3 regions of the Bradyrhizobium commune genome follow, and region 1 is predicted to be linked to each of the others. Evidence: predicted binding sites of a transcription regulator. Region 1 holds the regulator's gene; each other region holds the start of a gene.
The links. Region 1 encodes HrcA, which represses chaperone genes, less so after heat shock. Its sites were predicted from a motif close to GTTAGCACTCNCNNNNNGNGAGTGCTAAC; they were not measured.
Positions count from the first base shown of each region.

Region 2: the regulator HrcA is predicted to act here: its motif matches at 1,675-1,703, upstream of IC761_RS31835 (co-chaperone GroES).
Region 3: the regulator HrcA is predicted to act here: its motif matches at 1,217-1,245, upstream of IC761_RS13500 (co-chaperone GroES).

Region 1 covers NZ_CP061379.1:181,195-184,469, forward strand. Annotated here, with positions in the region: gene grpE (nucleotide exchange factor GrpE) at 1-482, opposite strand, end outside; gene hrcA (heat-inducible transcriptional repressor HrcA) at 582-1,670, opposite strand; gene rph (ribonuclease PH) at 1,852-2,565, shown strand; gene rdgB (RdgB/HAM1 family non-canonical purine NTP pyrophosphatase) at 2,577-3,212, shown strand; gene hemW (radical SAM family heme chaperone HemW) at 3,229-3,275, shown strand, end outside.
Region 2 covers NZ_CP061379.1:6,779,548-6,782,822, reverse strand. Annotated here, with positions in the region: gene groL (chaperonin GroEL) at 1-1,163, opposite strand, end outside; gene IC761_RS31835 (co-chaperone GroES) at 1,283-1,579, opposite strand; gene IC761_RS31830 (hypothetical protein) at 1,899-2,423, shown strand; gene IC761_RS31825 (protein phosphatase CheZ) at 2,524-3,275, opposite strand, start outside.
Region 3 covers NZ_CP061379.1:2,864,705-2,867,979, reverse strand. Annotated here, with positions in the region: gene IC761_RS13510 (cupin domain-containing protein) at 1-427, opposite strand, end outside; gene IC761_RS13505 (usg protein) at 605-886, opposite strand; gene IC761_RS13500 (co-chaperone GroES) at 1,288-1,602, shown strand; gene groL (chaperonin GroEL) at 1,648-3,275, shown strand, end outside.

The DNA.
Region 1 (3,275 bases):
GTGCCCGACGGCACCGACGCATCAGGCACTTCGAACATCGCCTGCTGGAAGTTCGGGTCGAACTTCTGGCCCAAGGGATCGAACTTCTTCACGCCGTGCTTTTCCAGCGCGTTGAGCAGCGAGCGCTCGGTGAGCTCGACGCCCTCGATCAGCGAGGTCAGGCCGGGATCGGCCGCGGCGCGCGTTTCGGCCGGAATGGCATCGAGCGCACGCTGGAGATTGTCGGCGATGTCGAGCACGTCGCGGGCAAAGCCGGTGATGCCGTAGAGGCGGGCGTCAGCGACCTCCTTGGTGGTGCGCTTGCGCAGATTTTCCATCTCGGCCAGCGTCCGCAGCATGCGGTCGCGCGCCTCACTGGCTTCCTTCTGCAACAGCTCGACCGAGCCGGGCTCGGGATCGTCGGGCATGATGTAGGGTTTTGACACCACCGGCTCGCCGGTCGCAGCAGTCGTGTCTTCGGGTTGCCGGTCTCGATCGGTCATCGGCTCTCTTCTCGAACTGGTCTCAATGGGATTTTGCTGGCCCGGATATCGTGCTTCGGGCGCTGAAAATCAAGCGCCCGTGATCGGCGCAAATGCCGGTCAGCCCCCCAGCAGGCGGCTGACGATACGGGCGGCGTAGTCCACGGTCGGGATCACACGGGCATAATTCAGCCGCGTCGGCCCGATCACGCCCAAAACGCCGACGATGCTGCCGGCCGCATCCCGATAGGGCGAGATGATGGTGGAGGAACCGGACAGCGAAAACAGCTTGTTCTCCGAGCCGATGAAAATCCTGACGCCTTCGGCGGTTTCTGCGCGGCCCAGGAGGTCGATCACGCCGCGCTTGGTCTCGAGATCGTCGAACAGCAGCCGCACGCGCTCGAGATCCTCCAGCGCATGCAGGTCTTCCAGCAGATTGGCGTGGCCGCGGACGATCAGCTGGCGGTCCTCGTTCTCGCCGCCGGACCAGCTCGCAATCCCGGCCGAGATCACCTTCTGCGTCAGCTGATCGAGCTCGGCGCGCGCCTCGTTGAGCGCGGTCTCAAGCTCGAGCCGCGCCTCGGCCAGCGTTCGGCCCCGGATCCGCGCGTTGAGGAAATTGCCGGCCTCTGTGATCGCCGAGGAGGGAACTCCCGGCGGCAGCGCCAGCACGCGGTTTTCGACCTGGCCATCTTCGCCGACCAGGATCACCAGCGCCTTTTCCGGTTCCAGGCGAACGAATTCGATGTGTTTCAGCCGCGTATTGGATTTCGGCGTCAGAACGACCGCGGCGGTCCGGGTGAGACCCGACAGCCGCGTCAACGCCTGATCCAGCGCCGCCTCGACCGACTGCGCCTGCCCGACCGAGGTCAGTTGGCTCTGGATCGACTGCCGCTCGGCCTCGTTGAGGTCGCCGACCTGCATCAAAGCGTCGACGAAGAAACGCAAGCCGAGTTCCGTCGGCAGCCGGCCGGCGGAGGTGTGCGGGGCATAGATCAGGCCGAGATGTTCGAGATCCGCCATGACGTTGCGGACCGAGGCCGGCGACAGCGGCATCGCGATCAGGCGGGAGATGTTGCGCGAGCCGACCGGCTCACCGGTGGCGAGATAGCTTTCGACAATTTGACGAAAGATGTCGCGGGAACGCTCGTTGAGCTGGGCGAGGCCTGCGCGCGGCGCGATCAGATGGATCGGATCGTGATGGGCCACAGACGATAACTCCTCTCAGGTGCTCATAATTTGTCCATCCCGGAAGCTTCTGACAAGCGTGGCGTTTGCGGGGTGGAAAACCGGGGGTGAAAAAGCCTTGTGGTTTCCCCTTGCTGCTCACCCTCGCCCCCCCTACAAGCACCGCGAACAGCCCTTTTCCGAGAGTTTTGGAGGATTTCCCATGCGGCCAAGCCGCCGTGCGCCCGACGAATTGCGCCCCGTGACGCTTGAGCGCGGCGTGGTCAAATATGCGGAAGGCTCCTGCCTCGTGAAATTCGGCGACACCCATGTGCTGGTCACGGCCACGCTGGAGGAACGCCTGCCGCCATGGCTGAAGGGCCAGGGCCGCGGCTGGGTCACCGCCGAATATGGCATGTTGCCGCGCGCCACGCTGGAACGCACCCGCCGCGAGGCCTCTGCCGGCAAGCAGAGCGGCCGCACCGTCGAGATCCAACGCCTGATCGGCCGCTCCTTGCGCACCATCGTCGATCTCGAAGCGCTCGGCGAGCGCCAGATCACGGTCGATTGCGACGTGATCCAGGCCGACGGCGGCACCCGCACCGCCTCGATCACCGGCGCCTGGGTCGCACTCGCCGACTGCATCAACTGGATGAAGTCGCGCAACATGATCAAGGCCAAAGTGCTGCGCGACAATGTCGCCGCGATCTCCTGCGGCATCTATCAGGGCAAGCCGGTGCTCGACCTCGACTATGCCGAGGATTCGGAAGCCGAGACCGACGCCAATTTCGTCATGACCGGCGACGGCCGCATCATCGAGGTGCAGGGCACCGCGGAACGCGAGCCCTTCACGCAGGACGAGTTCCTGGCGCTGATAGCGCTGGCCCAGAAGGGCATCGCGCGTCTCGTGGACTTGCAGAAACTGGCTGTCGCGTAGTCAATAGGCCCATGCCCCGCCGAATCACCGGAAAGCTCGTCATCGCCACTCACAATCCCGGCAAGCTCGCCGAGATGAAGGAGCTGCTCGCGCCGTACGGCATCGAGGCGGTGTCGGCCGGCGAGCTCGGCCTGCCCGAGCCGGACGAGACCGGCAACGATTTCCGCAGCAACGCCGCGATCAAGGCGATCGCGGCGGCGCAGGCAACGAAGTTGCCGTCGTTCGCCGATGATTCCGGGATTGTCGTCGACGCGCTCGATGGCGCACCCGGCATCTACAGCGCGCGCTGGGCCGGGCCAGCCAAGGATTTTAGCGCGGCGATGGCGCAGATCGAGCGCCTGCTACAGGAGCGCGGCGCGACCACGCCGGACAAGCGCACCGCGCATTTCGTCTCCGCACTCTGCGTCGCCTGGCCCGACGATCATCTCGAAGAGGTCGAGGCGCGCGTCGACGGCACGATGGTGTGGCCGCCGCGCGGCACCGCCGGTTTTGGTTACGATCCGATGTTCCTGCCCGACGGTCACACGCGCACCTTCGGCGAGATGGAAAGCATCGAGAAGCACGGCCTGCCGCCGCTTGGCCTCGGCCTGTCGCACCGTGCCCGTGCCTTCGTGAAACTGGCGGAGATCTGCCTTGAGCCGCGCTAGAGCGTTTTCGAGCGAAGTGGATACCGGTTCGCGCAAGGAAAACGCGTCAAAACAAGAATCTGA
Region 2 (3,275 bases), 1.0 Mb from region 1:
TCGATCTCGGTGGCGCCGCCGACGCGGATCACCGCGACGCCGCCGGCGAGCTTGGCGAGGCGCTCCTGGAGCTTCTCGCGGTCGTAGTCCGAGGTGGTCTCCTCGATCTGCGCCTTGATCTGGCCGACGCGCGCCTCGATCTCCGGCTTCTTGCCGGCGCCCTTGACGATCGTGGTGTTCTCCTTGTCGATCACCACCTTGCCGGCGCGTCCCAGCATCTTTACCGTGACGTTCTCGAGCTTGATGCCGAGATCTTCGGAGATCAGCTGGCCGCCGGTCAGGATCGCGAGGTCCTCCAGCATCGCCTTGCGGCGGTCACCGAAGCCCGGCGCCTTGACGGCGGCAACCTTGAGGCCGCCACGCAGGCGATTGACCACGAGGGTGGCCAGCGCCTCGCCCTCGACGTCCTCGGCGACGATGACGAGCGGCTTGCCGGACTGCACCACGGCTTCGAGCACCGGCAGCATGGCCTGAAGGCCCGAGAGCTTCTTCTCGTGCAGGAGGATGTAGGCGTCCTCGAGCTCGGCGGTCATCTTCTCGGCGTTGGTGACGAAGTAGGGCGACAGATAGCCGCGGTCGAACTTCATGCCCTCGACGATGTCGACCTCGGTGTCGAGCGACTTGTTCTCCTCGACGGTGATGACGCCCTCGTTGCCGACCTTCTGCATCGCCTGCGCGATCATCTTGCCGATGGCGGCATCGCCGTTGGCCGAGATGGTGCCGACCTGGGCGACCTCGGAGGAGGCGGCGACCGGCTTGGCGCGCTTTTCGATGTCCTTGACGACGGCATTGACGGCGATGTCGATGCCGCGCTTGAGGTCCATCGGGTTCATGCCGGCAGCAACCGACTTGGCGCCTTCGCGCACGATGGCCTGGGCCAGCACGGTTGCGGTGGTGGTGCCGTCGCCGGCGGTGTCATTGGTCTTGGAGGCGACCTCACGCACCATCTGGGCGCCCATGTTCTCGAACTTGTCCTCGAGCTCGATCTCCTTGGCGACGGTGACGCCGTCCTTGGTGATGCGGGGCGCGCCGAAGCTCTTCTCGATGACGACGTTGCGGCCCTTCGGGCCGAGCGTCACCTTGACGGCGTTGGCGAGAATGTCGACGCCGCGCAGCATGCGATCGCGCGCGTCTCCGGAGAATTTGACGTCTTTGGCAGCCATGGTCTGCAATCCCTCGTGTTTCGTGATGTGTCTTGTGTCGTGCTGAGCGGCGGAATGATGGATGCCCGGATCGTCGGGACCCGGGCACCGGCATTCAGCGGCTGTTCAGGCGATCGGCCTTAGGCCATCACGCCCATGATGTCCGACTCCTTCATGATCAGGAGCTCCTCGTTGTCGATCTTGACCTCGGTGCCCGACCATTTGCCGAACAGCACGCGGTCGCCGACCTTGAGGTCGATCGGGATCAGCTTGCCCGCTTCGTCGCGACCGCCGGGGCCGACGGCGACGACTTCGCCCTGGGACGGCTTTTCCTTGGCGGTGTCGGGGATGATGATGCCGCCCTTGGTCTTTTCCTCGGCGTCGATACGTTTGACCACGACACGGTCATGCAGCGGACGAAATTTGGACTTAGCCATGAAGTTTCCCTTTGGAGGCTCGCTTTTCCGAAAGCAGCGGAAGTGGGTGAGGGCGGCGCTCCCGTCGACCCTCGTCCCGAGGATCGAACAGTGCGCTTAGCAATCGGTCTTTCCGAGTGCTAATAGTGCGCCCGGGAATATGGCTTGGCTGCGATCCTGTCAAGCAAAGGTGGTTAAGCGATTGGTGAGGCGGATATAGGATGGTGTCTACGGAAACTCGATTCCGGCGCGGGCGTATATTACGACGTCATTGCTACGGCAGCGGTTTTGCGCTTGGCTGCAGGAGGGGTGCGGCCATGGTCTCGTTCGGGGGAATGCCATGATCAGTTCAGCTCACGCGCGCACGGTTGCCAATCTGGCGGCCGCCTCATGCCTGGCGCTGCTGCTGGGCGCCTGCGGCGGCGGCGGCCTGAGCCTGCCGTCCTTCTCCTCGTCCCAGCCTGCGCCCGAGGCCGAGCCCGGCACCGCGCCGGAAATGCCGGCATCGATCCGCGCCGACGAGATCGTCGGCCGCTGGGGCCTCGCCTCATTCCAGAACCCTGCCGACCGCGCCCGCACCGAGGCTGCGGCCCGGGCGCAGTGCAAGAACCCTTACGTGATCGGCGCCGGCACGTCCGGCGGCGTGGTCATGCATCTCGCCGACCAGGCCACGCCGCAGGAGCTGCGGCTGAAGGGCTCGCCGAGCGGCAAGAACTATATCGGCCCGTCCGGCCCGACCCCTGGCGAGCAGGACCGCGAGATCGTCTCCTTCGACGGCCGCGTCATGATCACCCGCTTCGTCGACAAGGACGCCGCCACCCGCTACGGCAACATGGTCTACGTCCGCTGCGCGCCGAGGGCGTGATCGGGATACGGTCCTAACCACGCGTCATTGCGAGCGTGACGAGAGCAATAAAAAAACGCCGGCTCGCGCCGGCGTTTTGTTTTCCCTTTGTCGCGTCCGCTCAGTCGAACAGCGCGTCGATGTCGTCCTGCGAGGCATGCCCGACGTCGCCGGCGAGCTTCGGGCCGTTGAGGAGCTTCTCGTCGTCGCTGCGCTGGTCGACCGGCGCCGGCACGTGGGCCTTGATCGCGTCGACGCCGCCCCAGATGTCCATCATCGCATTGATGTGCTGCTCGATGAACTTCATCGTGGTCATGACCTTGCTGATGCGCTGGCCGGTCAGGTCCTGGAAGTTGCAGGCCTCGAAGATCGAGATGACGCGTTCCTGGATGTCGTCGGCGAGCCGCTTCTGCTGGTCGACCGAGTCGACCTTGGACATCGCGCTGGCCGCCTGATCGATCGATTCAGCCGCTTCGAGGATCTGCTGGGTCGCCTGCTCGGTGCCGCCGACCACCGCGCCGAGTTCGCCATTGACCTTGGCCATCTCGCCGCCGTCGAAGCTCTTGCCGTGCAGGGTCGCGATCTCGCGCTTGGTGCGGTCGATGGCGTCGTGGATGAGGTCGAGCTCGACCTTCAGCTTCTCGCACTGCTCGATCTGCGCCCGATAGGTATCGAGCATGGTGCGTGCTTCGGAAAGCTCGTGGGCCGTGGACGCGTCGATCGCCGCCATGGCCGCGCTGCCGGACATCGGGACCGCGCCCTTTGCCATCTGTGCGCGGATCGCGCGCAGCTCCGCCATGATCTCGCTATGCATCGGGGTTGCCTCTTCGGTTACATCAAGAATCGGCATCTCGCCACCGACGATATCTTCGA
Region 3 (3,275 bases), 2.7 Mb from region 1:
GCTGAGTCCAGGCGCTGCCTTCCTGCATCAAGGTCTCCCCCTCGCCGTCCATGTAGGTCTTCACCCAGCCCTTGAGCACATAGACCATCTGGAAGTCGACGGCATGGAAGTGCAGTTTTGATACCTCTTCAGGATTGCAGGGGCCTTGCAGCCGGATCACATGCGCTTGCGCGAGGCCGTGGCTGGCAGCGGCAATGCCGAGGTCGCGGTACTTGGCGTAGGCGCGCAGGCCGTCGGCCTTGAAATCTTCCTCGCGGTGATGGCTGATGGCGATGCGCTGTTTTGGGCGGGCGGACTTCTTTGGAGCGGCCGCGCGGGCTTTTGCTTTCACCGCCTTGCGGGCCGTGGATCGCGTCGCGGCCTTGGCGCCGCTCCGCTTCTTGATTGCGGTCTGCGTTGCGCTGCGCGATTTTGCTTTCTTGGCCATCGGCCGCCTCCCGTTGTTGTTATGGGGAGAGGCTAGCACAGAAACAGAACTCGTAGGGTGGGTTAGCCTTGGGGCTGCGCGAAGCGCAGTCCGCTGGCGTAACCCACCATGCTTCCGCGACTGCCGAACGAGGTTGGTGGGTTACGCTACGCTAACCCACCCTACAAAGCCGGGCCTTCAATGCAGCCGGAACACGCCGTCGACAGCGCGCAACTCGGCGGGCTTGATCAGCTTGGAATGCGCGACCATGACCGAATGGAGCGGGCCGTCGAGCTTCTCCTGCCAGAACGCCAGGAAGTCGCTGAGCGCCGGGAATTTCGGGAACATGTCGTAGTTCTGCCAGACATAAGTCTGGAGCAGCGAGGGATGATCCGGCATCCGATAGAGGATTTGTGCCGTCGTCAGCCCGTAGCCCAGCATCTGTTTCCGGAAGTCCTCGGAAACGCCCCGCAGTCCCATGCCAACCTCCTTTGCAGGAGCGCATTCAGGGGGTGGCTTTCCGGTACGCTGCTGACGCGCCACCCGGTGGAGATGCGCTCACATGAGAGAAATGTGACGCAAACTGACAACTCATCTCAAGCCCAAAAGTTTAACAAGTTGTTGAAATTCAATGCGTTAGCAGCAGAGAAGACTCCGTGCTAATACGGCCCCCAAGGGGGCCTCTTAGAGGCCCTCCGAAGCCGGTTAACGATGGTAAAGAGATTTGGCAGACAGGCCTTCTGAGTGCCGATTTTTCTGCTAGAAGCCCTTGCCCCCGCAAAATTCCTGTCCTATTTCAGCCTCGCCTGTGCTAGCACTCGCGGGCAACGATTGCTAACAACGCAAAAATCCCAACTCGTGCAAATATTTAGGAGGACTGCATGAAATTCCGTCCGCTTCACGACCGCGTCGTGGTCAAGCGCATTGACGCAGAAGAGAAGACCGCTGGCGGCATCATCATTCCCGACACTGCCAAGGAAAAGCCCTCCCAGGGTGAAGTCGTCGCCGTTGGCCCGGGTGGCCGCGACGAAGCCGGCAAGCTGGTTCCGATCGACCTCAAGGTCGGCGACCGCGTGCTGTTCGGCAAGTGGTCCGGCACTGAGGTCAAGATCGACGGCGTCGATCTCTTGATCATGAAGGAAAGCGACATCATGGGCGTCCTCGACGTCCCCGCTTCCAAGAAGAAGGCGGCTTAACAGCCCCCTCTCTCCCTCCATTCAAATCCTCAAGGAAAAATCCAGATGGCAGCTAAAGAAGTCAAATTCTCTGTCGAAGCGCGCGACAAGATGCTCCGCGGCGTCGACATTCTCGCCAACGCGGTGAAGGTCACGCTCGGTCCGAAGGGCCGCAACGTCGTGCTCGACAAGTCGTTCGGCGCTCCCCGCATCACCAAGGACGGCGTCACCGTCGCCAAGGAGATCGAGCTCGAGGACAAGTTCGAGAACATGGGCGCGCAGATGGTGCGCGAAGTCGCCTCCAAGTCCGCTGACGCGGCCGGCGACGGCACCACCACGGCGACCGTGCTCGCCGCCGCGATCGTGAAGGAAGGCGCCAAGTCGGTCGCCGCCGGCATGAACCCGATGGACCTCAAGCGCGGCATCGACCTCGCGGTCGAGGCTGTGGTTGCGGACCTCCAGAAGAACTCGAAGAAGGTCACCTCCAACGACGAGATCGCCCAGGTCGGCACCATTTCCGCCAATGGCGACGCCGAGATCGGCAAGTTCCTCTCGGATGCCATGAAGAAGGTCGGCAACGAGGGTGTCATCACCGTCGAGGAAGCCAAGTCGCTCGAGACCGAGCTCGACGTCGTCGAGGGCATGCAGTTCGATCGCGGCTACATCTCGCCCTACTTCGTCACCAACGCCGACAAGATGCGCGTTGAGATGGACGACGCCTACATCCTCATCAACGAGAAGAAGCTCTCCTCGCTGAACGAGCTGCTGCCGCTGCTCGAGGCCGTGGTGCAGACCGGCAAGCCGCTGGTCATCGTCGCGGAAGACGTCGAGGGTGAAGCTCTCGCGACCCTGGTCGTGAACCGCCTCCGTGGCGGCCTGAAGGTCGCGGCCGTCAAGGCTCCGGGCTTCGGCGATCGCCGCAAGGCCATGCTCCAGGACATCGCGATCCTGACCGGCGGCCAGGCGATCTCGGAAGATCTCGGCATCAAGCTCGAGAACGTCACGCTCAACATGCTCGGTCGCGCCAAGAAGGTGATGATCGACAAGGAGAACACCACGATCGTCAACGGCGCCGGCAAGAAGGCCGACATCGAGGCGCGCGTGGCCCAGATCAAGGCGCAGATCGAGGAGACCACCTCGGACTACGACCGTGAGAAGCTCCAGGAGCGTCTGGCCAAGCTCGCTGGCGGCGTCGCGGTGATCCGCGTCGGCGGCGCGACCGAGGTCGAGGTGAAGGAGCGCAAGGATCGCGTTGATGACGCGATGCATGCGACCCGCGCGGCGGTCGAGGAAGGCATCGTCCCGGGCGGCGGCGTCGCCCTGCTCCGTGCCTCCGAGCAGCTCAAGGGCCTGCGCACCAAGAACGACGACCAGAAGACCGGCGTCGAGATCGTGCGCAAGGCGCTCTCCGCGCCCGCTCGCCAGATCGCGATCAACGCCGGCGAAGACGGCTCGGTGATCGTCGGCAAGATCCTGGAGAACAAGACCTACGCTTACGGCTTCGACTCCCAGACCGGCGAATACGTCAATCTCGTCACCAAGGGCATCATCGACCCGACCAAGGTGGTCCGTACCGCGATCCAGAACGCAGCTTCGGTTGCCGCGCTCCTGATCACCACGGAAGCCATGGTCGCCGAGCTGCCCAAGAAGGGCGGCGCCGGTCCGGCGATGCCCCCGGGCGGCGGCATGGGCGG